Regions from separate parts of the Emticicia sp. W12TSBA100-4 genome, predicted to be linked through region 1. Evidence: riboswitches for the same ligand, from Rfam matches in the RefSeq annotation. Region 1 holds a riboswitch; the other holds the start of a gene.
The links. Region 1 has a riboswitch for S-adenosylmethionine ahead of metK (methionine adenosyltransferase). Riboswitches for the same ligand answer to the same signal wherever they lie in the genome.
Positions count from the first base shown of each region.

Region 2: another riboswitch for S-adenosylmethionine. It lies ahead of ABR854_RS07880 (O-acetylhomoserine aminocarboxypropyltransferase/cysteine synthase family protein); the one in region 1 lies ahead of metK (methionine adenosyltransferase).

Region 1 is NZ_JBELAU010000013.1:52,849-68,167, reverse strand. It holds gene ABR854_RS19480 (cryptochrome/photolyase family protein) at 1-1,009, opposite strand, end outside; gene ABR854_RS19475 (GH92 family glycosyl hydrolase) at 1,124-3,409, opposite strand; gene ABR854_RS19470 (Uma2 family endonuclease) at 3,444-4,100, opposite strand; gene ABR854_RS19465 (NUDIX hydrolase) at 4,171-4,878, opposite strand; gene ABR854_RS19460 (ABC transporter ATP-binding protein) at 5,010-6,023, shown strand; SAM-I-IV-variant riboswitch at 6,165-6,270, shown strand; gene metK (methionine adenosyltransferase) at 6,348-7,625, shown strand; gene ABR854_RS19450 (C40 family peptidase) at 7,813-9,009, shown strand; gene ABR854_RS19445 (PVC-type heme-binding CxxCH protein) at 9,140-12,145, shown strand; gene ABR854_RS19440 (glycoside hydrolase family 43 protein) at 12,249-13,289, shown strand; gene ABR854_RS19435 (ferritin-like domain-containing protein) at 13,516-13,980, shown strand; gene ABR854_RS19430 (hypothetical protein) at 14,266-14,739, shown strand; gene ABR854_RS19425 (pyridoxamine 5'-phosphate oxidase family protein) at 14,843-15,319, shown strand, end outside.
Region 2 is NZ_JBELAU010000005.1:87,665-102,983, forward strand. It holds gene rho (transcription termination factor Rho) at 1-21, opposite strand, end outside; gene ABR854_RS07835 (mechanosensitive ion channel family protein) at 352-1,482, opposite strand; gene ABR854_RS07840 (YheT family hydrolase) at 1,563-2,543, opposite strand; gene corA (magnesium/cobalt transporter CorA) at 2,583-3,527, opposite strand; gene purN (phosphoribosylglycinamide formyltransferase) at 3,548-4,111, opposite strand; gene ABR854_RS07855 (helix-hairpin-helix domain-containing protein) at 4,383-4,931, opposite strand; gene ABR854_RS07860 (OmpA family protein) at 5,061-5,621, opposite strand; gene ABR854_RS07865 (homoserine kinase) at 5,833-6,762, shown strand; gene ABR854_RS07870 (SDR family NAD(P)-dependent oxidoreductase) at 6,866-7,618, shown strand; gene ABR854_RS07875 (CHC2 zinc finger domain-containing protein) at 7,696-8,742, shown strand; SAM riboswitch class I at 8,858-8,974, shown strand; gene ABR854_RS07880 (O-acetylhomoserine aminocarboxypropyltransferase/cysteine synthase family protein) at 9,097-10,386, shown strand; gene ABR854_RS07885 (YdeI/OmpD-associated family protein) at 10,454-10,930, shown strand; gene ABR854_RS07890 (homoserine O-acetyltransferase family protein) at 10,981-11,988, shown strand; gene ABR854_RS07895 (hypothetical protein) at 12,015-12,569, shown strand; gene ABR854_RS07900 (helix-turn-helix transcriptional regulator) at 12,572-12,913, shown strand; gene ABR854_RS07905 (AbiH family protein) at 12,990-14,066, opposite strand; gene folP (dihydropteroate synthase) at 14,084-14,953, opposite strand; gene ABR854_RS07915 (DUF1599 domain-containing protein) at 15,122-15,319, shown strand, end outside.

The sequences.
Region 1 (15,319 bases):
GTTTTAATTGGTGTTCAAAATAATTAAGTTTCTGAAAATCAGGCATTTTGTTCCAATAAATGCCCCTCATGTATTCTCTCCAGCCGATAATCTGACGCACAAAACCTTCAATTTGAGCAATTGAAATATCATCTTGATTTTGTTGCCAATGCTCAACTGCTCGTTCAACTACTTCTAAAGGTGAAAGTAATTTTATATTCATCGAAAACGATAAGCGTGAGTGATAAATCGACCAATATTGCATCGCCATGGCATCTTCATAAGTACCAAAATTCGGTAAGCAATTTCTCACAAAAAACTCCAATAATTGTAAAGATTCTTGTCGAGTAACTGGCCAAAGAAAGTTCTTGGCGTTTACGCTACCGATGGTTTTTATTTCTTGGTTTTGTATAAGTTCATAAATATCGGAAACGTCTCGGCTGAAAATCAAAGGTTCGACTGGGCGGTGGCCTTTCGGGAGTTTTTTGCGGTTATCGGCATCGTAATTCCATTGGCCTGTGAGCGGCTCGTTTCCATCCATCAGAATTCCGTATTTTTTTCGCATCATACGGTAAAAACTCTCCATCAGAAAAGTCTTTTTTCCTTTGAAAAAATCGCCCAGTTCGTTTCTTTTGCTCAAGAAATGTTCGGTGTCATAAGTCTTGGTAGGAATATTGAGCGTAGCCGAAAAAGCTTTTAATTGTTCATCAAGTCGATATTCGTCAGGGATTTGGTATTCAAATTGCGTAATTTGGTTTTGCTCAATAATCTGTGTAAGGTTTTTGGTCAGCGATTGTGTATTTTGCTCATCGTCCAGGTGTAAGTAGATTATGTCATGCCCTTGATTTTCAATGTTTTGAGCAAATAAACGCATGGCCGAAAAGAAGCCAATGACCTTTTGTATATGATGCCGAACGTAGTCAGTTTCCTGCCGCATTTCCATCATTACGTATAAAATATTATTGCTTTTTTCTTTAAACCAAGAATGATTATGATTGAGCTGGTCGCCCAAAATTAGTCGAAGAACCATGCGTTTTTTATCAATGTTTCATGGTTTTAACTCTTATAGCTCCAATTTGTTTTGAAATAAAAAAATCCCATTCGAGAAAATTCTTGAATGGGATTTTTGAAATTCCTGCGAAATTTATTTCTTCAACTCATTACTCATCGAATACGGAAAATCTGATTCGTTGATACCTTTACTTTTATTTGGTGTAGCTGACATTTTTAGCGTAAATGAGCCTCCTTTCATAATATCGGCGTAGTTGAGGTAATTTTTTGTGTAATTTACATTGTTCAGACTCGCACCGCTCACATATACATTTTCGCTGTTATTGGCAGGAGCGTTTATCGTGAAAGTCTTGCCATTTTGCAACTTAATGGTCGCTTTCTGGAATAACGGTGAACCTAAAACATATTGGTCAGTACCTGGGGCAACGGGGTACATTCCGAGTGCGGAAAAAACGTACCAAGCCGAGGTTTGTCCATTGTCTTCATCACCACAGAGGCCGTCGGGTTGTGGCGTGTAGAGTTTTTTCATGATATTTCTTACATGATATTGTGTTTTCCACGGCTCGCCCGCATAATTGTATAGATACGGCATGTGCTGAATCGGCTGATTTCCGTGGGCATATTGCCCCATATTCATCACCAACATTTCGGTAATCTCGTGAATCTGAATACCGTAATACGAAAAATCAAAAGTTGGCGGAGCCGAAAATACCGAGTCTAATTTGGCCACAAAATTTTTCTTACCACCCATCAAGTCAGAAAGTCCCTGAATGTCATGAAACACACACCAAGTCCAGTGCCAAGAGCAGCCTTCGGTGAAAGCATCACCCCATTTATCGGGTCTGAACGGCGACTGAAAAGTGCCATTTTGGTTCTTTCCACGCACAAAATTGGTCGATTTGTCAAAAACATTGCGGTAATTTTGGGCTCTTTTAGCGTATAAATCAATTTCGGCTTGAGGGCGTTTCAAAAGTTTGGCTAATTTCCAAATCGTAAAATCATCGTAGGCATATTCGAGTGTTCGAGCAGTGTTTTCGTTGATACCTACATCATAAGGCACATAACCGAGGGTGTTGTAGTACTGCACGCCCAAACGCCCAACCGAACTCAAAGGCCCCGCTTGATTGGCATTTTTGGTGATAGCTTCGTAAAGTTTTTCAATTTCCTGCACTTTTACACCTTTCAGATAAGCATCGGCAATAATCGAAGCCGAATTTGAGCCAACCATACAATCTCTATGCCCCGGACTTGCCCATTCGGGTAGCCAGCCACTTTCTTTGTAAGTATTAGATAAACCCTCCATAATTTGTGCATTCATTTCGGGAAACATCAAATTAAAGAAAGGAAAAACCGCACGGAAAGTATCCCAAAAACCATTGTCAGTAAACATATATCCATCGGCAACTTGACCATTGTAAGGGCTGTAATGCACGATTTTATTTTCCTTATTTATCTCATAAAACTTACGTGGAAAAAGCATTGTATGGTACAGAGCCGTATAAAATGTACGCATTTCGTCGTCTGAGCCGCCTTCAACTTTAATTCTGTTGAGTTGCGAATTCCAAGAAGCAGCAGCTTTAGCTACGAGTTGGTCGAAATTTTGCTCTCCAATTTCGTTTTGGAGGTTTAGTTCTGCTTGTTCTGGACTAATAAACGACGAAGCAATTTTTAAGTTTACTTGCTCGTTAGCTTTGGTCTTAAATCGGATAATGCTACCCGAGTGTTTACTTTCGATTTCGAGATTATTCGGCATGATTTCGCCCTCCTTTACACCATAAACTTCTTCAAAATCTTTATCGACATAAATCACAAAATAGTTTTTGAAGTTTTCGGGTACACCACCCGAAGAATTTCGTGCATAGCCAACGATTTTCCGTTCTTTCGGGAAAACTTTGATGTAAGAATTCTTGAAAAAACCATCTATAATCAAATATGCTTTATCGGTTTGTGGATAGGTGATACGGAAGCGTGCAGCACGCTCAGTAGGCGTAATTTCGACGGTCGTGTTATAATCTGAAAGATAGGCTCGGTAGTAATGCGGCTTTGAAACTTCGGCCTTGTGCGAAAACCAAGATTCTCGTTTGTTTTCGTCAAAAACGAGCTTCTCGGTAGTAGCAAAAATCGAAAAAGCACCGTAATCATTTATCCATGGTGAAGGTTGGTGAGTTTGTTTGAAGCCTCTAATTTTATTGCTGGCATACTGATAGCACCAGCCATCGCCCATTTTATTGGTTTGTGGCGTCCAGAAATTCATGCCCCATGGTAGTGCAATAGCAGGGTAGGTATTGCCGTTTGAGAATTCAAATTTTGAATCGCTCCCAACCAAGGGGTTGACGTATTTTACTAAATTTTCTTGGGTTTGGCCAAAAGAAATGTAACCTACAAAAATAAGTAGGATTGAAAGAAAGGATTTTTTCATTGAGAGATTTTAAATCGTAGTTGAGTTGAAAAGTTTATTTTAAGAGATTTTGCATGGCTTCAAGGTTATGTTCTTCATCAAAAATAGCTTTGATTGGAATCTCAAATCCTTCAATGACTTGGCTTTTCACGAACCCATTTGATGATTTTAGATTTAGTTCATATTGACCATTTACTATCAAATATTGCTCTAAAACTTCTTTTTCGGCATCAATTATCCAATATTCGCCAACTTTGTGGTTTTCATAGTCAGTAAATTTTACGCCTCGGTCTTTGTCTTTTGTGCCATCGGATAAAACCTCTACAATAAAATCGGGTACTGGAAATAAAACTTGTTTTTTTGTGAATGATTTTGACTTTTCGGTATTAAAAAACACAATATCGGGTTCATAGTCGTTACGAGTAAAAGTTGTCATGATTTTCTCGAAACCAACAAAACCTAATTTATTCTTACGGACATACACATTTATCAATTGATAAAGCAGTCCTGTAGCTTCATTATGCTCTCTACGCACGGGTGAGTGCGTAATGATTTCGCCATTGATAAACTCAATTTTCATCTGCTCGTCAATGTCGTTATAAAACTTGTGGCGGCGTTGAGTTTCATCATTTAGCTTGTCAGCTACTTTCCTAACTAAGTCGGGAGCATCGGGCAAGTCCATTATTTTATCCAATAAATCTTCTTGAAACATGAGCTTTTATCGTTTAAAACTAATAACGTTACTAAAATAGTCAAAATTCCACAAAAGTTGTAAAAGTTTCTTAAACCAACCCCTCTGGATTTGGAATAAAATTCAAAAATGAATCGCTGTGTTTTTTATATTTTTCGGTGTCGAGTGTATAAAGAAACGCCCCTTTTTTCGAGAAACCTTTTTGTTTTTCTTTCAACTTAACCAAGAGTCCTGTCGAAAGGATTTTTCTGCTGAAATTTCGTTTATCGAAATTGCTTCCATAAATTGCTTCGTAGAGATTCAATATTTGCGGAATCGTAAATTTTTCGGGCATTAATTCAAAGCCAATCGGGTGAAAAGCGGCTTTATAACGCAGGCGTTCGATGGCAATTTTTATCATTTCTCGATGGTCGAAAAGCAATTCGGGTAAATCTTGCATCGAAAACCACTGAGCATGGTGCGTATCCGAAATCTTTGTTTCGTAGTCTTTTACATTAACCAACGCATAGTATGCCACTGCAACCGTACGCTCAACGGGGTCACGAGTAGGGTCGCCAAAGGCATTGAGTTGTTCCAAAAAAATGCCAGTTACGCCCGTTAATTCAAACAAAATTCGCTCGGCTGCTTGGTCGAGGCTTTCGTTGGGTTTGAGCCAACCACCCATCAACGACCAAGTATCGTGGTCAGTTTGCACACCACGTTTTACCAACAAAAGTTTTAATTCTTCGCCATCAAAACCAAAAATGATGGAGTCGAGGGCCACCAAACATTTGGTCTGTTGTTTATAAAGTTCTAACATTCAGGGTTTTATAGATTATAATTGTAGGTCAGTGTCATGAATTATCAGCAATATAAGGAAGTAGCCATCCATGCACAACAAAAGTAGGTATTTTCTCTAAAAAACTCGTATTTTTGCACAAAAAAGCCTAAATGTCATTGCTAAAAATCAATCATTTACATAAGTCTTTCGAGGGAGTAAAGGCAGTTAACGATATTTCAATTACACTCGAAAAAGGTAAGGTTTTAGCAATTTTAGGTGAAAGCGGCTCAGGAAAAACCACACTTCTGCACTTGATTGCAGCTCTATACGAACCAGACTCTGGAACGCTTCTACTTGATAATGAACGTATTACGCCGCCTTCAGAAAAATTGATTGCTGGGCATCCCGATATTAAGTTGGTCAGGCAAGATTACGGACTTTTTCCAAATATGTCAATTCGAGCAAACATTGCTTATGAATTGCGTTATTATGAAGAAAATTACAGAAATGAAAGAGTAGATAAACTCCTTGAAATAAGTGGCCTATCTCATGTACAAAATCATGTACCTCGACAAGTTTCGGGTGGTGAACAGCAGCGAGCCACCATAGTAAAAGCCATTGCCGAAGAACCCAAACTGTTATTACTTGATGAGCCTTTTAGTCATTTAGATGCAGTGAATAAACGTAGGTTGAAGAGCGAAGTTTCAAACCTCATCAAGGCCGAAGAAGTCAGTTGTATTTTTGTGACGCACGATGTTACTGATGCCTACGGAATGGCCGATGAATTGCTAATCATGCAAAATGGTAATGCTCTGCAACTCGGTTCGCCCGAAGAAATCTATCAAAACCCAATCAATCAGTATGTGGCTGAGATTACGGGGGAAACTTCGTTGGGTTCTGAGTTAGGAGTTCTAAGTTCTGAGTTGTATAACCATACAGAAAATTTGAGCAAGTTCTGCAAACCAATCAGCACTCAGCACTCAGAACTCAGAACTTTTCTCCGTCCCGAACAGATTCGAGTTTCTGAAAAATCAGATATTATAGCTACTATCTTGTCAGTCAAATTTTTGGGAGCATACTATGAAGTGGCTTTACAAGTGGATAAATCTACTCTGAAAATGTATAGTTTTGATAGACTTAACGTAGGTGAGAAGATTGGAATTGAGATAAAATCTTTAAGTTAAAATATCTTTTCAAGTAACGAGAAATAGATAAAAAATCTATTCTCAAAAACCAAAGCAGATATTTTCTGTTTACGTTGAATAAAATTTAGATAAAAATTTATTCTATTCTTTTGGTTTTGTTTAGCTAAATTCTCAACTTTGTATCGGTATCAAGAATTTCTAATTAATTTTAGAAAACCAACCGAGTCGCAAACGCTACGGTGGTCAAAAGATGCGGGCTGTTCTAAAGTCAAAAATGTTTTTGTTTTTCTCTTCAAAAAAGCCTTCTTCAATTTCTTGTAAACCGCCAATTTATTTTAAAATCATTAACAAAACATAGCATTTATGCCTTATTTATTCACTTCTGAATCTGTATCGGAAGGCCACCCAGATAAAGTATCGGACCAAATCTCAGATGCCCTCATTGATAATTTTATGGCGTTTGACCCTTCTTCTAAAGTAGCTTGCGAAACTTTGGTAACGACAGGTTTAGTAGTTTTGGCAGGAGAAGTAAAAACACAAACGTATCTCGACGTACAATCTATTGCTCGTGAAGTAATCCGTAAAATCGGTTACACGAAGTCGGAGTATATGTTTGAAGCAAATTCTTGCGGAATTATCTCGGCTATTCACGACCAATCGGCTGACATCAATCAAGGTGTTGACCGTAAAACGGCTGATGATTTTGAATCAAAAGCAAATGCTCAAGGTGCTGGTGACCAAGGTATGATGTTTGGCTATGCCACCCGTGAAACTGACAACTACATGCCATTGGCTTTGGATTTAGCTCATACTATTCTCCAAGAAATGTCATATATCCGTAATAATGAGCCAAATTTGATTCCTTATTTACGTCCAGATGCAAAATCTCAGGTAACAATCGAATATTCTGACGATAACGTTCCACAAAGAATTGATACAATCGTAGTTTCTACACAGCATGATGATTTTGCTGCTGATGAAGAAATGTTAGCGAAAATCAAGGCTGATGTTATCAATATCGTTATCCCACGTGTACAAGCTAAGTTGAAAGCTGATTTACAAGCTTTATTCAACGACCAAATCACGTACCACATCAATCCAACTGGTAAATTTGTAATCGGTGGACCACACGGAGATACAGGTTTAACAGGTCGTAAAATTATCGTTGATACCTACGGTGGTAAAGGTGCTCATGGTGGTGGTGCTTTCTCTGGAAAAGACCCTTCAAAAGTTGACCGTTCGGCAGCTTATGCCACTCGCCACGTAGCTAAAAACTTAGTAGCGGCTGGTCTTTGCGACGAAGTACTTGTACAAGTTTCTTACGCTATCGGTGTTGCAAAACCATGTGGTTTGTTTATTGATACCTACGGAACTGCCAAAGTTGATTTGACTGACGGTGAAATCGCTCAAAAAGTTGGCGAAATCTTCGATATGCGTCCGTACGCAATCGAGCAACGTTTGAAATTACGTAACCCAATCTACTCAGAAACAGCCGCTTACGGACACATGGGACGTAAAAACGAAATCGTAACTAAAACTTTCAAAGGGCCAGATGGCACAACCGTTACGAAAGAAGTAGAACTTTTCACTTGGGAAAAATTGGATTACGTTGATGCTGTAAAAGCAAAATTCGGTTTGTAAAAAAGTGTAGTCAGTGCGAACACTGACAACGGCTAAATATAAAAGAACGGAAGTCGAAAGGCTTCCGTTTTTTGTTTATGGTAGCACAAGTTTCTAAGTTATGTTTTGCGTTTAAAACATTCCCAAAAAACACTTTGTTCAATCTGAAAAAGAATGAGTAATTTCGCAGCAAAAACTATCAAACTGAATGAAACTCAACAAACAAAATAGAGGTATCATTCTGAGTATGCTTTGTCTGCTATCGCTCTCGACAATGGCTCAGATTGCTAAACCTGCAAGCGTTCCTCAAACTTCAACTCCTCAACCAACCAAACCAACCGTTTATGCCATCATCGAGCAAGTGCGTAAAAAACACGCTCCTGATAAGCGAGTAGCATTTTTTCAAGCCGAACTTGACTCTAACCGAATTGTGGGTAAAACCAATTTGCCAGCCGCCAAGAAAGATTTATTAAATCGCTTAAAATCAAATGGTTATACATTGCTCGATGCCGTAAAACTATTGCCCGATAACGAATTGCTCGAAAACCGTAATTGTGGGGTTGCTAATATTTCGGTGCTAAACTTACGTAGCCAACCCAAAGAGTCTGCCGAATTGGCTTCACAAGCCTTGCTCGGAACACCACTCAAAGTGCTTGACCGTGAACGCAATTGGTACATGATTCAAACCCCCGATAATTACATTGGTTGGGCCGATGGATCGACTTTCGCTCGCATTACTCAATACCAATTCGACCGCTACCAAGCCAATAAATTTTTGATGTTTGCCAAACCTTACGGTTTTTCATATGCCAAAGCCGACGAAAATTCTCAGACTATTTCTGACCTTACTTGGGGAAATGTTTTGGCCGTAAAAGATACACTACAAGATTTTTATGAAGTAATTTACCCCGACGGTCGCAATGCTTTTATATTGAAAAAAGAAGTCATCGGACACCAAGAATGGAAACAGTCTGTCACGGCTTCCGAACAAAACTTGGTCAATGCTGCTTTCAGAATGCAAGGTTTGCCTTATTTATGGGGTGGAACTTCGTGGAAAGGTGTTGATTGTAGCGGTTTTACTCGTATGGTTTATCAATCGAACGGAATTTTACTACCACGTGATGCTTCGCAGCAAGTTTGGGCGGGTGAAGAAGTGCCTTTCGATAGCCTTCAAGTAGGAGATTTATTGTTTTTTGGCGAAAAAGCTACGCCCGAAAAATCAGAACGTGTCGTACACGTAGGAATGTGGTTGGGTAATAAAGAATTTATTCATTCATCGGGAATGGTAAGAATCAGTAGTTTTGATGAGCGTTCTCCACGCTACGACGCCCACAATGCAGGCCGATATTTAAGAGCCAGACGCATTTTAGGCACGGATAAAGGAATCGTTTCGTTAAAGAAATAATTTCCTCATGATAAGCGTTGGCAAGGCTCGAAGCCTTGCCAACGCTAAAACAAGTAAAAGTTATTTGTCAAACTTACACTTATTGCATAAATTCGTACATTCTTAAAAATATTCAACTAATTATATAAAAATGAAAAAATCAATCATTTTTTCAGTCTTTACGCTCCTTGTGGTTTTGGCCTGTAAGCAAACCCAGAAAACGCTTTCTGACGAAAGTTATTCTAAGCTAACCGACGACGAAAAACGCAAAGTAGAACACGCAATTGATGGAATCCAGTTGGCCGACCCAGATTTGGAAGTAACGCTTTTTGCGTCAGAGCCAATGATGATGAACCCAACCAATATGGATATTGATGCCAAGGGAAGAGTCTGGATTTGTGAAGGATATAATTATAGAAATAAACTAAATCCAAAGAATCCATACAACAAAAAGGGTGATAGAATCTTGATTATGGAAGATACTAATCAAGATGGAAAAGCCGATAAAAGCACGGTTTTTTATCAAGGCGAAGACATCAACTCTGCTCTCGGAATCTCGGTTTTGGGCAATAAAGCAATCGTTTCTTGCTCGCCAAATGTATTTTTATTTACCGATGAAAACAATGATGGCAAAGCTGATAAAAAAGAAATTATTTTCACTGGCTTGAAAGGAGTTCAGCACGACCATGCCATTCACGCTTTTACGTTTGGACCTGACGGAAAACTCTATTTCAACGGTGGAAACGAAGTACAAACATTAAGCGATAAAAACGGTAAAGAACTAACCGATGATTTAGGCCGACCTTTCTCTACGTATAAACAAGGAAAAGTTTTCAGATGTGATATTGATGGCTCAAATGTGGAGATTTTAGGGCATAATTTCCGTAATAACTACGAAGTAGCTCTTGATTCTTACGGCCGTATGTGGCAGTCAGATAATGATGATGATGGCAACAAAGGTGTGCGTATCAACTACGTGATGGACTATGGCAATTATGGCTATAAAGATGAAATGACTGGTGCAAGCTGGCAGGAACGCCGCACTAATTGGGAGTCTGAAATTCCACTTCGTCATTGGCACTTAAACGACCCAGGCGTTGTGCCAAATTTACTCCAAACAGGTGCTGGCTCGCCAACGGGTATGATTGTGTATGAAGGAAAGCTTTTACCCGAAAAATATCGTAATCAAGTTATTCACTGCGATGCTGGGCCGAGTATTGTGCGTTCATATCCAGTTACTAAAAATGGTGCTGGTTTTACAGCAACAATCAATAATATTTTAGATGGCTCGAAGCGTGACCAGTGGTTCCGCCCATCAGATATTACGACTGCTCCCGATGGTTCGATTTTCGTAGCTGACTGGTATGACCCAGGTGTGGGTGGGCACGCCATGGGAGATTCACTTCGTGGACGTATTTATAGAATCGCTCCAAAAGGCGAGGCTTATTCTGTGCCAAAATTTGATTTTGAAACTGCCGAGGGTTGCGTTGAAGCTCTCCAAAATGCCAATGTAGCCGTACGTTATTTGGCTTGGACAAAATTAAACTCGCTCCAAGAAAAAGCTGAAGAGGCTTTATTGAAATTATGGAAAGATGACGACTCTCGTATGCGTGCAAGAGCCTTGTGGTTGTTGGGTAAAATCAAGGGTAAAGAAGCAAAGTACTTGCAAGAAGCCGCTAATGATGCTGACGAAGACATTCGCATCACGGCCATTCGTTTATCTCGTGAATTAAGTATTGATAATACTGCAACTCTTCAAAAACTTTCTACCGACCCATCGGCACAAGTGCGTCGTGAAGTAGCTTTGGCTATTCACCATAATACGTCTCCTGCCGCTGCCAACATTTGGGCAACACTGGCCAGCCAATATGATGGCAAAGATAGATGGTATTTAGAGGCACTCGGTATTGCGGCTGATAATCAATGGGATAAGTTTTTTGCGAGTTATTTGGCAAAAGCTGGCGAAAAATGGAGAACTGATGCCGCTGCTAAAGACTTAGTGTGGCGTAGTCGCTCAGCTGATAATATTTTCCGTTTGGCTGAATTGGCAAAATCAAGCAAAGATAATCTGCGTTATTTCCGTGCTTTTGATTTTCAAAGTAATCCTGAAAAAACAAAAATTTTACTCGGCATGCTCGATGGTGGAAATGCAACGGGTGACATCATGACTTTAGTGTTCAAGCATTTAGATATGAATACTGCCAAACAAGACCCGCTTTTCAAGAGCCTTCTACCAAAAGTTTTGGATGGTATAAAAAATCCAACCGATTATCTGGATTTAGTAAAACGTTATGAACTGAAAGACCAAGTGGCTCGTCTAACTGAAATGGCAATGAAAGATTCGGTTTTGGGTGGAGAAGCGGCCAAGATTCAAGTAAAAATGAATGGTTTGGGCGAATTTCAAAAGCTAACTCAAAACAAAGATGAAGACATCGTGCGTAAAGCGATTGGCGTTTACGGTGGCGTTGACGAAAAACCAGTAACCGACTATTTGGTAAGTTTATTCAATAACAAAAATCTCAGCAAAGGTGTGCGTAACCAAGCTATGTATGCCATGTATGGCTGGAATAGTGAAGAAATTTTGTGGAATTTAGTAAAAGCCAATAAGGTTTCGGAAGAAGTAATGCCGATTGCCAAGAAGATTTTGTTGGGAACATGGCACAGCGATATTCGCACTGATGCTATGAAAATGTTTGGTGCTGAAATGGACAAAGAATTGGGCGATATTAACGAGTTGGCCAAAGGTGTAGGCAATGTAGCGAGTGGACAGAAAGTATTTAAAATGTATTGCACGGCTTGCCATCAAGTAAAAGGTGAGGGTGTAAACTTCGGCCCAGCATTGACCGAAATCGGCAGTAAATTGTCTAAAACTGCACTATACTCAGCTATTATCAACCCAAGTCAAGGCATTAGCTTTGGTTATGAAGGCTACAAACTCAAACTCAAAGACGGAACAGAAGTAGAAGGAATGATTTTGAGTAAAACTGAAAATGATATCAACGTCAAACAAATCGGCAGCACAAATCCAACGGCTTTCAAGCGTGCGGATATTGTTTCGATGGAAGAAAACGAAGAATCATTAATGCCGAAATTCCCACTACAAAAACAAGAAATGGTTGATTTAGTGGAGTATTTGCGTACGCTGAAAAAACAGTAACAATAATAGTATTTTCTATTTATGAACAGGAGCATAGCAATCGTTATGTTCCTGTTTTGTTTTTGAGTAGTTTTGCAAAATCCATTCTATCAAACAAAACTCTATGAAAAAAAACGTACTGAGCCTATGCTTTGTTTTGATGTTTATCAATGCTCTATTTGCTCAAAATACCTCTACTTTTACCAATCCATTATTGCCCTCAGGGGCTGACCCGTATAGTTTTTATAAAGACGGCTACTATTATTACACCCACACCCAACAAAACAAGCTGACGATTTGGAAAACCAAAAGTTTGGCTGATTTGAAAACCGCCGAATCAAAAACAATTTGGACACCGCCCGCAGGAACGATGTACTCAAAAGAATTGTGGGCTCCCGAAATACATTTTATTCAAGGAAAATGGTATATGTATTTTGCGGGCGATGATGGCGATAACAATCATCATCGAATGTATGTGCTTGAAAATCCTTCACCCGACCCAATGAAGGGTGATTGGACATTTAAAGGAAAAGTTGCTGACGAATCGGCCGATAAATGGGCAATTGATGGTGATGTCTTTGAGCATCGTGGACAATTATACATGATTTGGTCAGGCTGGGAAGGAGATAAAAACGGTCAACAAAACATTTACATTGCCAAAATGAAAAACCCGTGGACGATTACGGGCGGACGCTCGAAAATATCTGGCTCAGACTTTGATTGGGAAAAACACGGTGATTTGAACGAACCAAATCTTAAACACGTAAACGTAAACGAAGGCCCACAAATATTGAAACACGGCAAGAAATTATTCATTATTTACTCAGCAAGTGGCTGTTGGACAGATTTTTATGCTCTCGGAATGCTCACAGCCGATGCCAATGCCGATTTGATGAATCCGAAAAGTTGGAAGAAATCTCCAGAACCATTATTTAAGCAATCGCCCGAAAATAAAGTTTTTGCACCAGGACATAATTCATTTTTCAAATCGCCCGATGGTAAAGAAGATTGGATTTTGTACCACGCTAATTCTGAACCCAATCAAGGTTGTGGAAAATTCCGCTCACCACGTATGCAAAAGTTTACTTGGAATGCCGACGGTACACCAAATTTTGGCGTTCCTGTAAAAGAAAATGAAGTATTGGCTATTCCTTCGGGGAGGTGAAAGTAAATTAGAAAATTGATTTTCTTCAAGCACGAGTTTATCATAGACTCGTGCTTTTTGTTTGTTAGAAAAATTATATTTTAAAAACGTGAAATAAAATCCCCAATTATTGAGCGTCTCATTGAAATTTTCCCCCAAAAATAGCTAAAAATGGCATGGAATATTTTTTTTGCCTATTGATGTGTTACTAAATCAAAATTATTTTAAAACACAAACAATTATAATTATGGCAACGCAATATGAAATTCTCAATAATTCGCTCAATGACCTTGTAGAAATTAATTATAGCCGAATTGATGGATACAAAACCGCAGCAAAAGATATTGATGGTGGAGACTTACAGGAGTTTTTTCAGAAAGGAGTAACCCAAAGCGAAAACTTTGTAGATGAATTAGTGGAGCATATTTCAAAATTTAAGGGAGAGCCAGCTACATCAGCAACCTTTATGGGCAAGATTCATCAAGCTTGGATTAATTTCAAGGCTACGATTAGTTCAAACAACCGTGAAACTATCTTGAATTCTTGCGAATTTGGCGACCGAACTGCCTTAGAGGCTTACGATATAGTTCTGGGCTTAGATAAGGTAAAAGCTTCGCCCGATTTTATGAATTTCTTGAGCAAACAACGCCAGACAATCGCTAATACTTTGGCAGGAATTAAACTTTTGCAGGTGCGTGAAGCAATTGCGTAAAATCCAACACAACTCAATATAAATCCAACACAATTAAGATTAAGAGTAAATCCACAAAATTTATAATAGTTATTAGATTCATCCAGCTTTAAAAATTGAGTTTTTGTGTATATAGGGATAACAAAATCTGCACAACTTTTAAATCTGCTATCCCTATAATTAGTTATTTTGTTTATTTGAAATTTTGGTTTTAGGTAAAAAATATTCCAAAATGATGTGCTTAGCTGACTGCTGCTTTATGGAAATCATATACAAACAAGTAAACGATTTAAGCCAAATATAAAAATGCAAAACAATAGCAAAGACATTTTGAGGGAGCTGGTAAGCATTTTCAAAATCAACTTATCAAGAGCCCGTGTTTATGAAAAACTCTTGAGCATGACAGCAAACCATGATTTGAATAGTCATTTTCAAGAACAGCTAAACGATTCTAATCGAATGGTAAAAGAGCTTGAATTGATATTCAATGAGACTGTAGAAGACAGTGAAAAGAAAGTGCTATTTGAAGACTTACAACTAAGTCAACCTCAGTTTTATTTTGGCATGGCTCAAAACTCGGATAATATTCCGACGATAGTTATTTCTTGCAAATTTGGTGACGAATACCTCAAAGGCAAATACCAAAAAGCCATGCAGTTTTTTGATTTTAGGTATTTCCCGAAGCTAAAAAACATCATGAACAAGTATGTTTCAGATATCCATCAGATGATGCAGGTTTTAGAAATAACCTTTTCGGATAATAAACTTCTTCCTTCATAGCAAGGATTTATATATATCCAGATTAAAACGTGGCACGTTGCTGACAATCAATTTTTGTTTCAGTTTCGTGTTACGTTTACTTTTTTACTAAACATACAACAAAATGGAAAATCAAGAATTTAAAGAAATCGCTCAAATCATTGATTCGGTAAAGTTTGGTATGTTGTCAACGCTTGGCAAAGGTAATAAAATACACAGCCGCCCCATGACCACCAGTCAGATAGAAGACAACGGACACATTTGGTTTTTTACGAGTATCGAAACCGATTTAGTGAAAGAAATCTCGCTCAAAGATAGCATACAGCTCTCATACGCCGAGCCTACAAATAATGTATATATTTCAATCAATGGCGATGCCGAAATCATTAATGATAAAGCCAAGAAAGAAGAATTGTGGACACCTTTGGCCAAAGCATGGTTTCCGAAAGGAGTTGACGACCCCAATTTGGTTTTGGTAAAGATAAAAGTAAATGAAGCTGAGGTTTGGGACAGTGGCTCTAATAAAATACTGACTTTAGCCAAGATTGTTAAAGCTATTTTTAGCTCTGAAAAGTTTGAAGCAGACGATGATTCGCACAAA
Region 2 (15,319 bases), on a different contig from region 1:
CAGTTCTTCTGATGTGTACATACGAGAGAATTAACAAGACGTTACAATTGCTAAAGATTAGCGGTTAGATTTTTAAAATAAGATGTATTTTGGAAAAGACACTTCCAAGAATTTTAGCATTTAATCAAATACTCGGAGATTTCTCGAAGAGTTCACTCGATGAAATTACTCGAAAAAAACGAAAACTTTGCTCGGATACAATTGGCTAAATCAAGAATTTTCTTTTGAGAATAGATGAGCCGATTGAAGTGTTTTGCTGGATTTGCATGCAATAATAAAACTTTATTTTTGTATTCACAAGCATTTTACAAAAAATAAAAAAATATTTTCAGGTTATCTCCTTTTACATTTTCAATAATCATCATCAATATTTTTATCATCGGTGATACCGAATAAAGTAGTAGTTGGGCTGGCCAATTCTACGCCATTTTTGTCCAAAACTTGGTTTATCATATAATTTATTTCTTGTCGAATGCCTTTACTTTCCCAATAATCAGGTGTTGCAGCAAAAAATACAACCAATAAATTAATTGAATATTCGCCTATAGCATCAAACTTCACATGTCCTTCGTGGTCTTTGGTTTGTTCATGAATATCTATCAGATGTTGAATTTCATCAACTACTGTTTTAATTTTTACAATCGGAGTATCGAGTTTCAATTTGAGAAAAAACTTGTGTCGGCGATCTTTGCGTTGTGTCAAATTATTGAGTGTTTGTGAAACCAACATTTGGTTAGGAACAACAATCAGACTACCATCAACGTGACGGATGCGAGTACTACGAAAGCCCACTTTTTCAACTTTCCCGACCATACTTCCCAGCTCAATATCATCGCCAACAATAAAAGGTTGCTCTGTAAATAACGTAAAAGATGCGAAAAGGTTTTCGAGTGTGGCACGTGCCGCCAAAGCTAAGGCAACTCCACCAATACCCAAACCTGTGATTAGACTAATGACATCTTGGCGAAAGACAAAGCCCAAAATCAAGAAAAACGAACAAAAAACTATCAAAGCAATGATAATATCTCGGAAAAATGGCACAAGATGCTCGTCAGTTTTGATATCGTTTTCTTCGGCTTTTTTCAAAAAAACTAGAGCAAAGAATTTTACCAAACGAATGATTATCCAAGTAATGGCAATCACAAAAAGCGTATCAAGAAGTTTATCGGCAAATTCGCTTACTCGCATTTTGCCAAATGGAATAATTCTCCATTTACGTGGGAACGAAATTTCATCAACAGCAGAGTAAAGTATAAGTAAAGTGAAGATAAACTCAACTGGGCGTTTGAGTAAATCTACGAAGTTGGACACTGGTACATTTTGGGTTTCTTGCTTAATAAGACGGTAAGCGATTTTACTTACCAAAACCGAAAATATCCTTTTAAAAAGAAATCCTACCAGTAAAATACCCAAAAACCAAAGCCAGTTTTCAACTGGATTATATAAAAAACTCTTGTGTAGAATCTTGTCTAAATTATTCATCTAAAATCTTTCGATATAAGTTGTAAAAAATGAATAGCCAAATCAATTGGCAAGTACAGTGGACGATCGTGAACTGTGGACTACTTTTGCTCTTTAATAAACTCTATTACCCGACGCTCAACCCAAGTTTCGTTAGAGTTTGACATCATAAAACCTACGTGCCCACCAAATTTCAAGAGTTGCAAGCTAACATTCGGGTTATTCTCAGCATCGCCTAAATCCAAACATTCGGGAGATAAAAACGGATCATTGATGGCCTGAATAACCAAAGTAGGTACATTTATAGACTTCAAAAAAGGCTTAGCAGCGGCTTTCTGATAGAAATCGTGAGCATTTTTAAAGCCAAACATTGGAGCGGTATAACGACTATCAAACTGCTCAAAATTCTTGATTAGCTCATATCCTTCATAACTAACTAATTTATTATTCGGATGTTGCGTTGACTTCTCTTTAATTTTTACGCCCAATTTCTTGATAAAGCGTTTCATATAGAACCTACGGCCAGGTTTATAAAGTTCATAGACCGAAGTGTATAAATCAAGTGGTACTGAAACTGCTACGCCAAACTTTACTTGCGATGGCAAAAGTTCGGGATTTTGCCCCAAAAGTCGAATAGTCATGCTGCCACCCATACTAAAACCTATCAAAACTACCTCTTCGTATTTGTAAGTATCGATGGCATAATTGACCACAAAACGAATGTCATCAACATCGCCATGATGATAAAAACGTGGTAAACGATTCATTTCTCCGCTACAACTGCGGCAATTCCAGCCCAAGCCGTCGTAACCGTTATCATTAAATTTCTTAATCATACCCGTTACATAGTGGCGGGTAGAGTCTCCTTCTAAGCCGTGCGTAACTATCACTAATTTTTTTGCACGAGTATCTGACACAAATGACCAATCGAAGTCGATAAAATCGCCATCTTGAAGTTCGACACGCTCTCTCTTATAATCCACAGGAATTTTACGAAAAAGACTTGGATAAATTGTTTGAATATGGGCATTAAACTGCCATTTGGGTGGTTTATATTCGGTATTTGTTGATAAAACTGGCATTCGTGTAATTATATAATAGTATTCAGAAGATCAAATTAATTAAATCCATTTTCGCCGTTTGAAGAAAAACAAAAAGCCTAATGAAGAGGTAACCATCAAAATTACTGCAATCCAAAAGCCATAAGGATGGTCGGTGGTCGGAATCAAAGGATAATTCATTCCGAAAACGCCCGCAATAAGGGTTGGAGGAAGAAAACAAATAGTTACTACCGTGAAAATCTTAATAATTTCGTTTTGTTCAAGGTTGATCAAACCCATAAAAGTATCTTGGAGGTACTCTAAACGTTCGAAATTAAAGGTAGTGTATTCGAGCAAAGAGCTTATATCTTTTAAGACAATTCGCAGACGTTCTTTACGGTCTTCGGGAAAATACATACTTCTTAGTATTTGCGAAAGTACTCGTTGTTTGTCAATAATACTTTCACGAATCATCATTGTATTTTCTTGTAAATTATTGATTCTGAGCAAAGAATCTTGCTTTGGTTTCTTTTCTCGGCTAAGCGTACGGCTGATGTTTTTCACTTCTTTCGACATCGCCTCCAGCAAATCAGCATCTGATTCGATGCGGGTTTCGAGCAGAACTAATAAAATATCAATTCCATCTTTAAAAACCTCTTCTCCTATTTTGATTTTTTTTACGGTATCGGCAAATGTTTTTGAATCTCCCTGACGAAAAGTAAACAAGATATTATCACGAATTAAAAAAGAAACTGGGTAAAACGAATAGCCATCATTCTCGGAAAGTAGAAAGTTAGAGTTGGCATTAATGGTATTATTCTGCTCAAAATACCTTGCACTGCTTTCAATTTCAACAATTTCTTGTGGCGTTTGAAAACTAATATTGCATTTAGTTTCAACCCATTCTTCTTCATCGCTGGTGGCTGATTGCAAATCTACCCACATCAAGTTTTTGAGTAAACCGAGTTCTCTCACATCGGTTTCTTTCATTACTTGCTTACCGTGTTTATAAAATATCCTTACCATCCTAACCGCAATTTTAAGTCTTATTCGATCAATTTTTCGATTACTTCAGGAAAATGTATGTGCTCCAGTGCTTGTACTTTTTTGGCAACGTCATCGGGCGTGTCGGTCGGAACCACCTCACATGTTGCTTGAAAAATTACTTTTCCTTCATCATAATACTCATTTACATAATGAATTGTAATTCCCGACTCTTTTTCCCCAGCTTCCACCACAGCTTCGTGCACAAAATGTCCCCACATCCCTTTTCCGCCGTATTTTGGCAGCAATGCGGGGTGAATATTAATAATTTTATTAGGAAATGCTTTCACTAAATTTTCGGGAATTAGCCACAGAAAACCAGCCAAAATCACCAAGTCGATTTGTTGTTTTTGTAATAAATCGACAATTTTATCGGTTTTGGAAAACGTTTTTTTATCGAATAAAACTGTCGGAATTCCCAATCTACGTCCACGCTCAATTACGCCCGCTGTTGGGTTATTTGACAAAAACAATTCAATACTAACTGATTTGTTATCAGCAAAATAGGTAGTTATTCGTTCGGCATTACTTCCCGAACCCGAAGCAAAAATAGCAATTCGTTTCATTTATTCAATTTTCAATGAGTGAATGAGTGAACGAGCGAATAAAAAAGCAAATTGTTTTTTTAGATATAAATTCTCAAAAAATTTTACTCTATCATTCAAAATTCACTCTTTCAAAATTAATTGGTATGCGAATCACGGCATTTTTTTTCAAAAAGCCAGTTTTAAATCAACAAAAAAGTCTCTGCAAAAAGTTGCAGAGACTTTTTTGTTGGTTGAGTTTAATTACCAAAAATGTAATTAAGAATTCACCATTAATCATTTACCATTGAAATTAGGCTTTCCCTTTATAGAGTTCATCTTGCCACTTTTTCAACTCATCCCATTTGCCATCACGAGCCAAAGCAGCTTGGTCTGCCCAAGTGGCAGGGTTATGAATTTGGAAACGAGGTCCAGCAGCATCAAGAATAGCTTTCATTCTTTCTACCGATGTTTCAGCCAACTCGGCAAAAGTATAAATACCTGCATTGTTGAATAATTCTTCGATTTTCGGGCCGATACCTTCAACAATTTTCAAATCATCTTTTTTGGTTGGTACAGCAGCGGCCGCAACTCCCGCTAAACCTAAAGCACCAGCAGCAATACCAGCCCCACCAGTTCCAGCCGAAACACTTCCACCAGCATCAACATTTACATTTGTTGATACTTTTGATTTTCGGCAAGCATCAAGTTCGCCTTCCAAGAAATTGATTCTATCTTGCAATTCGGCTGAATGATTTTTCCAACGGTTAATTTCACGGTTTAGCCACCACCAAAGTAATAAAAGTGGCAATAAACATCCAAGAAAAACTCCCCATGGAAAATCAGTTAACCAACATTTCATATATTGAAAAAAGTCCATATTTGTATTTTTTAAAAGTTATAAAATTTCTTAAACTAATGATTTTGAATCGTTTGCAACATAGGTAGATTGAATCTACTCTGGAGTACGAACCATCAACTTTTGGCTTTCTTACTCCTTCAATCTGATCGTACTACGACGATTCTTAGCTTTACCTTCAGGAGTGTCATTTGAGGCAATTGGTTCTTTTTCACCTTTACCCTCAGTTATCAACTGTGATGCTTTAAAACCCTCTTTCAATAAGAAAGATTTAGTCTGTTTCGCACGGTTTTCTGAAAGTCGCTGATTTAATTCATCAGATCCGTCGCTATCAGCATGACCAGTTATTAAGAGTAATTTATCAGGGTATTTCTCAAAATACTTTTTAGCTGTCTCGATGAAAGCTTCAACTTCGGCAGTTTTCTCAATGCCCGATTGATTGACTTTAAAATAAACATCTAATGGAGTAAACAAGATTTGTTCTTCTGGAGTAGCAGCTACTTTAACCGTATCTACTTTCAAAGAATCTCTCAGTTTGGTTGAGTCAATCATTGGCGTGGCTGCTACTACCATTGATGTCGTATCGGTCACGATTGGCTCGCCCGAACACAAGGGTTTACGGTTACAGTTCCACCAACCAGTGTACAACAAAGACCAAAGCAGAATCAGAAGGGGTAATAGAAATCTGTTCATTGTTTGATTTGTTTGAGGTTTAGGGAAAAAACTTTTTTACTCTATTTACGAATGGAAAAGTAATAAAAAGTAACTAAAAAACAACTTTTTTTTCGATTTACTATGGTATTTCTAACAAAAACTTAATATTTCTAAATTTAGATTCCGAATTTTACCTAAAAAGGACTAAATTTGGCGAACATAACCAAAGAAAACACACCTATTTTTATTGATGGACTCAATCAAGATTTTTGCCCCTGCTACTGTTGCCAATGTTGCCTGTGGATTTGATATTTTCGGCTTTGCCGTAGATGCACCAGGCGATGAAGTTATTGTTCGTAAACGCTCTGATAGTCAAATAATTATCACCAATATTACAGGCGAAGAAGGAAAACTTACCTACGATGTTTCTAAAAATGCAGTAACGGTTCCGATTATCAAATACCTCGAACAAACGGGCAGTACGCAAGGTCTGGAGATTGAATTACACAAAAAAATGCCACTCGGTAGTGGACTGGGAAGTAGCTCGGCGAGTTCGGTGGCGGGAGTTTTTGCGGTAAACGAATTACTTGGTAAACCACTTTCTGCCAAAGAATTATTACCATTTTCGATGGAGGGTGAGCGTATCGCTTGTGGTTCGGCTCACGCTGATAATGTTGCCCCTGCCCTACTGGGTGGTTTTGTAGTTGTAAGAAGCTATCAACCTCTTGATGTATTCAAAGTACCTACACCTGATGAACTATACGTAACTATCGTTCATCCTGATATTGAAGTTAATACAAAAGATGCACGTCATATTCTGCGTAATGAAGTTTCGATGAAAAACACCATTGCTCAAATGGGAAATGTGGCTGGTATGATTGCGGGTTTAATGCAAGCCGATTATAAACTTATTGCCAGTTCGATGGTTGATTTTATTATTGAGCCTGTTCGGGCAATATTGATTCCAGAATTTTGGGAAGTAAAAAATGCAGCTTTAGAAACAGGTGCTTTGGGTTGTAGTATTTCGGGAGCTGGCCCTTCGATTTTTGCATTCAGCCAAGGACGTGATACAGCTGAAAAAGTGGCAATCGCTATGAAAAATAGCTTTGAAAAGGTTGGGATTTATGCAAATGCGTACGTTTCAGGCATTAATCAAGATGGGCCGAAGGTTATTGGTTGATTCCATGAATTGAACGTCCAAATTGGACATTCTTATGGGACAAAATTTAACCAATAGAATTAAATTAAAAAATACTACTTACTAACCAGTAACGAATCAACAAATGAAAAGAATAGCCCTTATTACAGGTGCAACATCAGGAATTGGAAAAGCAACGGCCGAGGCTTTTGCCAATGCAGGAATTGACTTGGTTCTGTGCGGTCGTCGTCGTGAAGTTTTAGATGAATTAAAAGAATATTTTTCAAAAAAAGTACAAGTCACAACACTCGCATTTGATGTTCGTAATCAGACAGATGTTGCAACTGCGATTGAATCTTTACCCAAAGAATGGGGAAATATTGATATTTTAGTAAACAATGCGGGAAATGCTCATGGACTTGAACCAATTCAAGATGGGAACATTGTAGATTGGGATGCAATGATTGATGGAAATGTAAAAGGGCTTCTGTATGTTTCAAAAGCCGTAATGCCAATAATGATAGCACATGAAAAAGGACATATCATCAATTTAAGTTCAGTTGCTGGAAAATATACTTATCCAAACGGAGCAGTCTATTGTGCGTCAAAATCAGCAGTTGAGGCAATTAGTGAAGGAATGCGTCATGATTTGACAAAATATGGCATAAAAATAACAAATATCGCTCCTGGTGCGGTAGAAACTGACTTTTCGTTAGTACGTTTCAAAGGTGATGTAGAGCGTGCAAAGAAAGTTTATGAAGGCTTCGACCCAATTCAGCCAGAAGATGTAGCAGATGCAATTTTGTACGCTATCAATACACCTGACCGTGTAACGATTGCTGATATTGTGCTTTATGCAAAAGCCCAAGCCGCCCCAACTATGATTCATAGAAAATAAGATTTCAGATACGGGATACGAGATTCGGGACCGTTATACATTTCTCGAATCTCATATCGCAAATCTCATATCTCAAAATGGATAATCTACTTCAACATGTAAAAGAAATTGATATTCGGCAAGTTGCTCGTGACTTGGGCTTTGAGATTGTCCAAAGCCGACGCATGAATTGCCCATTTCACGTTGAAGACTCACCTTCTTTAGTTTTTTATCCTCCACCACAAAACGAATTTCATTGTTTTGGCTGTGGCAAACACGGTGATGTGATCAATCTCTATGCTGATGCCTGTCAGATTGACTTTAAAACCGCCCTCGAAGAACTCGCTACTCGTTATATTCCAGCTTATGATGGCGTTCAACACAAAACTGTTCGTAAGCTCGACATTAAAAGTGTTTACAGCAACAAGCCACTTCCCGAAAAACAGTTTGAATTCAAGCCAATTTACAGCGAAATCTACGAACGTTTTCAGCAGTTTTGTATCACTCAGCCTGCAACCGAATCAGCTCGAAAAGCGGCTGAATATTTGCGTGGCCGAGGAATTGATGACTGGACGATCAGACATTTCAAACTTTTTGTGATAAAAAACTATGTAGTTGCCAATGACTTTCTGAAATCAAACTATTCAATTGAAGACTTAAAAGCTTGTGGAATTGTCAACGACAAAGGTAATTTAGTTTTTTTCGTCCATCCGATTGTGATTCCTTATTACCAAGATGGGAGAATCGTTTATCTACAAGGTCGTACTATCGGCAACCCACCAGATGGTGCGAGCAAATATCAATTTCTTTCAGGAGTTCCTCGTAGTATTTTTAACCTTGATTCCATCAAAAAACTTCGCCCAAATTCCGAGGTCTATCTCACCGAAGGAGCATTCGATTGCATGACTTTGGTGAAGCATGGCATGATGGCAGTAAGTCTGGGAAGTGCCAAAATTTTCAAGAAAGAGTGGATGAAATATTTCAAGAAATATAAGATTCTGATAAGTTTCGATAACGATACCGCAGGCATCAACGGAGCAAACGTCCTCATCGAAGATTTTCTGATGTCAGGTATTTTGGCCGAAAAACGAGACTGGAATAAAGGTTTTAAGGATATTAATGAATATTTTGGTAGAACAATGTAATAGATTTTTCCGCCGGACAATTTAGAAAATTGTTCTACATCATTTGTTTTTTAACAAATCACACCGCATCTTTGCAACATCAATTCAATTATCCTACTCAAGTAGCTGATTGATTGATTTATACAGACGAGGGGAGAGAATAGGCTCTACGAACCTCGGGCAACCTGTCCCGCTTCAAGCGATAAGGTGCCAATACCTACCGAAATGGCGAAACAATTCGGACTTATAAACCAATCATACGAGAATCGTTTTCAAATTGGTTTTATTTCTTGTGTGGCAAATCACAATGGTTTTGCCATACTCAAGTTTCGCTACAAAATTCACTTTTTATTAAAATTTAAAACAACAAAACCAATGTCAGAACTACGCTTCGAAACGCTTCAGCTACACGCTGGACAGGAAATTGACCCAGTAACACAGTCTCGTGCTGTGCCTATTTATCAAACTACCGCCTATCAGTTTAAAGATTCTGCTCACGGTGCAAATCTTTTTGCTTTGAAAGAATTTGGCAACATCTATACCCGAATCATGAACCCAACCAATGATGTTTTTGAAAAACGCATTGCGGCTCTTGAAGGTGGTGTTGCGGCTCTTACGGTTTCATCAGGACACGCCGCTCAATTTATTGCCATTAATAATGTAACAACCGTTGGAGATAATTTCGTTACGACTTCTTTTCTTTATGGTGGCTCATACAATCAATTTAAGAATTCGTTCAAAAACATTGGCGTTGAGGCTCGTTTTGCCGAAGGAAACAATGTAGAAAGTTTTGAAAAATTGATTGACGAAAAAACAAAATTAATTTATGTAGAAACCATCGGAAACCCAGGCTTACACGTGCCTGATTTTGAAGCATTGGTTGCTTTAGCAAAAAAATATGACCTACCTCTTTTTGTAGATAATACATTTGGTGCTGGTGGAGCAATTTGCCAACCTCTCAAACATGGTGCAAACGTTGTGGTAGAATCTGCTACGAAATGGATTGGCGGACATGGTACGACTATGGGCGGTGTAATTGTTGATGCGGGTACTTTCAATTGGGGAAATGGCAAATATCCGCAGTTTACTGAGCCATCACCAAGTTATCATGGTTTAGTTTTGAATGATGTTTTTGGTATTGGAGGCCCTTTTGGTAATATCCAATATATCATTCGTTGTCGTGTTGAAGGACTGAGAGATTGGGGTGCTTGCCAGTCGCCATTCAATTCATTCTTATTGCTTCAAGGTCTTGAAACGCTTACTTTAAGAGTTGAACGCACTTGCGAAAACACCGCAGCTTTGGCAAAATGGCTATCGGAACATCCAGAAGTAGAGTCAGTAAATTACCCTGGACTCGCCAATCATCCAACCCACGAACTGGCAAAAAAATATTTACAACGTGGTTTTGGTGGTGTTCTTTCATTCAAACTCAAAGGCGGACGTGAAAGAGCTGAGAAATTTGTGAATAGTCTAAAACTTATTTCGCATTTGGCCAATGTTGGCGATGCCAAAACTTTGATAATTCACCCTGCATCAACCACTCACTCGCAATTATCAGAAAGTGAGCAGCTTTCGGCAGGTGTTGACCCTAATTTATTGAGAATTTCGTGTGGATACGAACATATCGAAGATATTAAGGCGGATATTACACAGGCTTTAGCATAATTTTTCAAGGTCGAAGATTGGCTCGAGTGAGTTTTATCTTCGACCTTGTTTTATAAGAATAAAATTTATGTCCAACAAAATCATTCATTTCAAAGACATTATAAAAAAAATGCCACCGAATCCTGCGGGTTCGTGGAACTACATTGATTTTCCTGAAAATATCCATGAAGTGTTTGGCAAAAAAGGATTCGTGAAAGTTAAAGGTTACATCAATAATAAAGCGTTTAAAAGTAACCTTTTTCCGAAAGGCAATGGTTTTCATGCCATGACCTTGCCGTTGAAATTACAAAAAGAATTAGGGGTAAAATTGCACGAAGAAATTTCGGTTTCAATTGAAGAAGATTTTGAAGAAAGAGTAATTTCGATGCCGGTTGAATTGCAGGAAGCCATAGATTTTGATGAGGAATTTGCCACTTTGTATCAACAACTTTCTGCATCGAAACAAAAAGATTACAGGTCATGGATTGGCAGTGCCAAACAAACCGAAACTCGAATAAAAAGAGTAGTAGAATTGGCCGAACGGCTAAGAAAACAACAAAAATAGTAATCAACAAAATTATACGAAAAATCACCAAATAAGTACGCTTAGCATTAATGGAAAATAAGACATTTCATCACGACGAACCTTTCAAACTTGAATCGGGGGCTTGGCTGCCTGAATTTGATTTAGCATATACCACTTACGGAACTCTCAACGCAGCCAAAGATAATGTAGTGTGGGTATGTCATGCTTTCACAGGAAACGCCAATCCGTCCGACTGGTGGAATGGTTTGATTGGCGAAAAACGTCTTTATAATCCTGCCGAACATTTTATTGTTTGTGCTAATATTTTGGGGTCGCATTATGGTTCGACCAATGCACTGAGCAAAAATCCGATTTCGGGCGAGCCTTATTTTCATGATTTTCCTTTTATCAGCATTCGTGATGTAGTTCGGGCAATTGATTTATTACGCATTAATTTAGGTATTGGAAAAATAGATACCTTGCTCGGTGGCTCGTTGGGTGGCCAACAAGCACTCGAATGGGCAATTTTACAGCCCGACTTAATTGAAAACTTGATTCTTTTCTCGACAAACGCCATACACTCTCCGTGGGGAATTGCTTTTAATGAATCGCAACGAATGGCAATTGCAGCCGACCCCACTTGGACCGAACGCCACCCAAAAGCGGGAATGAACGGCATGAAAGTGGCACGCTCAATTGCTCTTTTATCTTACCGAAATTATGCTACTTACGGCCGCACACAATCTCGTGATGAAGGGCAAGTCGATTTTTTTAGGGCAAATACTTACCAAAACTATCAAGGAGAAAAACTCGGTAAACGCTTCAATGCTTTCTCTTATTGGACACTCTCAAAAATGTTCGACTCCCACGATGTGGGTCGTGGGCGTGGGAAAGTAGAAGAAGCTCTCAAACTCATCAGAGCAAAAACTTTGGTAATTGGAATTACTTCTGATGTGCTATTTCCACCCGAAGAGCAAGAGTTTATTTCAAAGCATATTCCAAACGCAAAATACGCTCTCATTGACTCAATGTACGGACATGATGGTTTTTTAATTGAATTTGAAGCGATGACTGAGACGATTAAGGAGTGGATGTGATAAAAGTAAACTTATAAGTTGATTTTATGAAAATTACTGCTATCTTTGCTGTTGAAGAATTTACTCTTTATTCTGTCGCTTATGATAATCAAGAGATGGAATTTAGTCGTTTATTTAATCTTTGGATAAATGATTTTGAGTATTTATTTGATTTCTTTCAAGAAAATAGTAGTGATCTGAATAGTAGTTTCTACGGAGCTATAAGTATTGAAGATGCGGTTAGAAGAACTCGAAAACAAGCTATCGAATTTCGCAGAAAATTTTATCAATTGATTGAAAAACAGCAAAACTCAAATTTAAAATTACAGGCAATTTTTCGACCACTACACAATTCAGACTATCAATTAAAAGAACTTCTAAGAGAAAAATCAAAAGTAGATTGGCTTAGAATTTATGCAATAAGGATTAGTGAAAATACTTATGTTGTATCGGGCGGAAGCATTAAACTCACCCAAACGATGAATACTCGACCACATTTACAATTAGAACTTAAAAAATTGGATATGACCAGACAGTATCTAATCGAAAATGGCCTTACTGATGAATCTGACTATGGTTTTATAGAATTTAAAGAGGAATGATTATGAAAAATGAACCCCTTATCAAGCAACTCAATCAAATTGCTCAAACAGACAACTCTTGGAAAAAAGATGTTGTTTTTTATGAGGAAAACAAAGATTGGCTTGAACTATCTGCTGATATTGCCATCAGAATTTTAAGTACCCTTAGAGCAAACAAAACAAATGGTAAATACCCAAATTCTCAAAAACAGCTCGCTGAATTGATGGGCATAAGTTCGCAACAAATCAATAAAATCTTAAAAGGAAACGAAAATCTGACACTCAAAACTATCAATAAAATTGAAAAAACACTCAACATTCGATTAATTGAATTAAAACCAAATGAAGATTTAGCTTGTGTGTAAGTTTTATTTACTATCTAAAATTACATCAAAAATTCTGGAAATATCAATGTTTATAAGTGCATCTCTTTCATTTATACTATTTTCTAAACTTCACCAAAGGACTACAATCTTTAAAATTCACAATTCTCTTTCGCATTTTGGCTTTATCTTTAAAATGTCTTGATATTTCTTGGGTTTTGCTAAGAAAATCATTCTCAGTCTCGCTTTTTTGATAATAATGAATCTTGATAGATTCACAATTATCATGTTCAAAAATAGTATTTAGTAATACTCTATCTGACAAACCACAAGAATGACCTAATATCTCAACATCAAAAGGTTCAGATTCTATGAACCGCAAAAGATTTGAATAATTATCAGTTTTGAAGTACCCAAAAGACTTAAAATTATTGAGAAATTCATTGATATTTAGGTTCTGAATCTTTTCGTAGTGACTATCAATTTCATCACCATATCCAAAAATTATGGGATTATCTTGATTTTTCAATTTTCCATGAATGTAATTCTTCCTATGATTAGTTTGGGGAACTATATATTTCTCTACTGTATCAGTATAATTAAAGTTTAAATAATGAACAATTTTAGATTTTTTATCTTCTTCAGAGTATCCGTCACAATAATCTGACTGAAATAAACTATTAATATCTTGATTTACATTATTGCACTCTATAGTACTCAAATATTCTTCAAGTTTCTTTTTAAAAAATTCAAATTCGGAATTTAATTTTCTAACTTCCGAAATATGATATTCTTTGGAATTATTATATGGTTTATTGCCTTCATAAAATATCTCAATCAATGATTCATAATACTCAGTTTCTATATCTATCCATGAGTAAGTTCTATAATTATCTAATAATTTACCTAAAAGTGGAGCCTTATATTTAACATTAAAAACACCACTGCTATATACTTCATAAAACCATTCTATTTTAAAGTCTTCACTTCTTCGTCTTATAAAATCAGGCATCTGCTGAATATTCTTCAATTTTACCTCTATTAATTCATCTTCAAATTTGGAAGCTTCTCTCTTAATAAATTCACAAATGTTTAATAAATACCACTTTATAAAATCATTATAACTCGTCTTCAATCCATGAGCTAAATCAAACCCATTTCCAATAATCACCAACTTGTTCTTATGTTCTTCCATAAAATTTACAAAATTTTTTATCTAATAATTAACTCCTCAAACAACCTCACAGTCTGCATAGCTTCTTTCACATCATGAACACGCAAGATTTTCGCTCCTTGCATGAGAGCGTACATGTTAAGTGCAGTTGTCCCATTGAGTGCTTCGTCTGCGGTAATGTTGAGCGTTCGCCAAATCATTGATTTTCTTGAAATTCCTACCAAAAGTGGTAAATCCATAACTTTAAAGGCGTCCAAATTTCGCATCATTTCAAAACCTTGTTTGGCATTTTTGGCAAATCCAAAACCTGGGTCTATGATAATATCTTTCACGGCTAAAGCTCTTAGTTGAGCCACTTTTTCTTGCAATTCAGTAATTACATCGAGTGTCAGGTCTTTATAATCATTGAGTTTGTTCATCGTCTGTGGATTTCCACGGCTGTGCATCAAAATATACGGCACTTGCAATTCGGCTACGGTCTGAAACATATCTTCGTCCAGATTTCCCCCTGCAATATCGTTGATGATTGTTGCCCCAACTTTCACGGCTTCACGAGCAACTTTACTTCTGAAAGTATCAATCGAAATGGCTACTTTATCAGCAAAATTTTGTGCAATTACTTCAATGACTGGCGAAACTCGGTCAATTTCCTCGGCTACACTTACATCACTGGCATCGGGGCGAGTCGAGTAGCCCCCAATATCAATAAATAGTGCTCCATCGGCAATCATTTTACCAACTTGGTCGGTTATTTGATTGCAATTAGGTGTATATCTACTTCCCGAAAAAAACGAATCGGGCGTAATATTCAGAATTCCCATTACCGAAGGTTTCGACAAATCAATGAGTTTTTGGCCAATTACAGGCTCGTTGGGGGTGTATTTATGATTGATACTTATAAATGTCATTTGCTTATAGAGCCGAAGTTTTATAGTTTTGCAAGTATAAAGGTGGTTCCGCCTTTTATCTCCAATTTCATTAATTTTTGAGTCAAAGATAATTCAATCTATTGAACTTAATTAATTTTTTCTAAATTGAATACCGAACCCAAAGCCAATAGGCAATTACATAATTCAATGAATCAAACAGAAACTGAATACCGCCAAGTCATTAAGATTTGTCAAGACCTTTTCGAGAAGAAAAACAAAGATTATGGCACTTCTTGGCGTATCTTACGCTTACCGAGCATCACTGACCAAATTTTCATTAAAGCTCAACGCATCCGCACGATTCAAGACAATGGTTTTAGCCGTGTCGATGAAGGCGAAGTACCC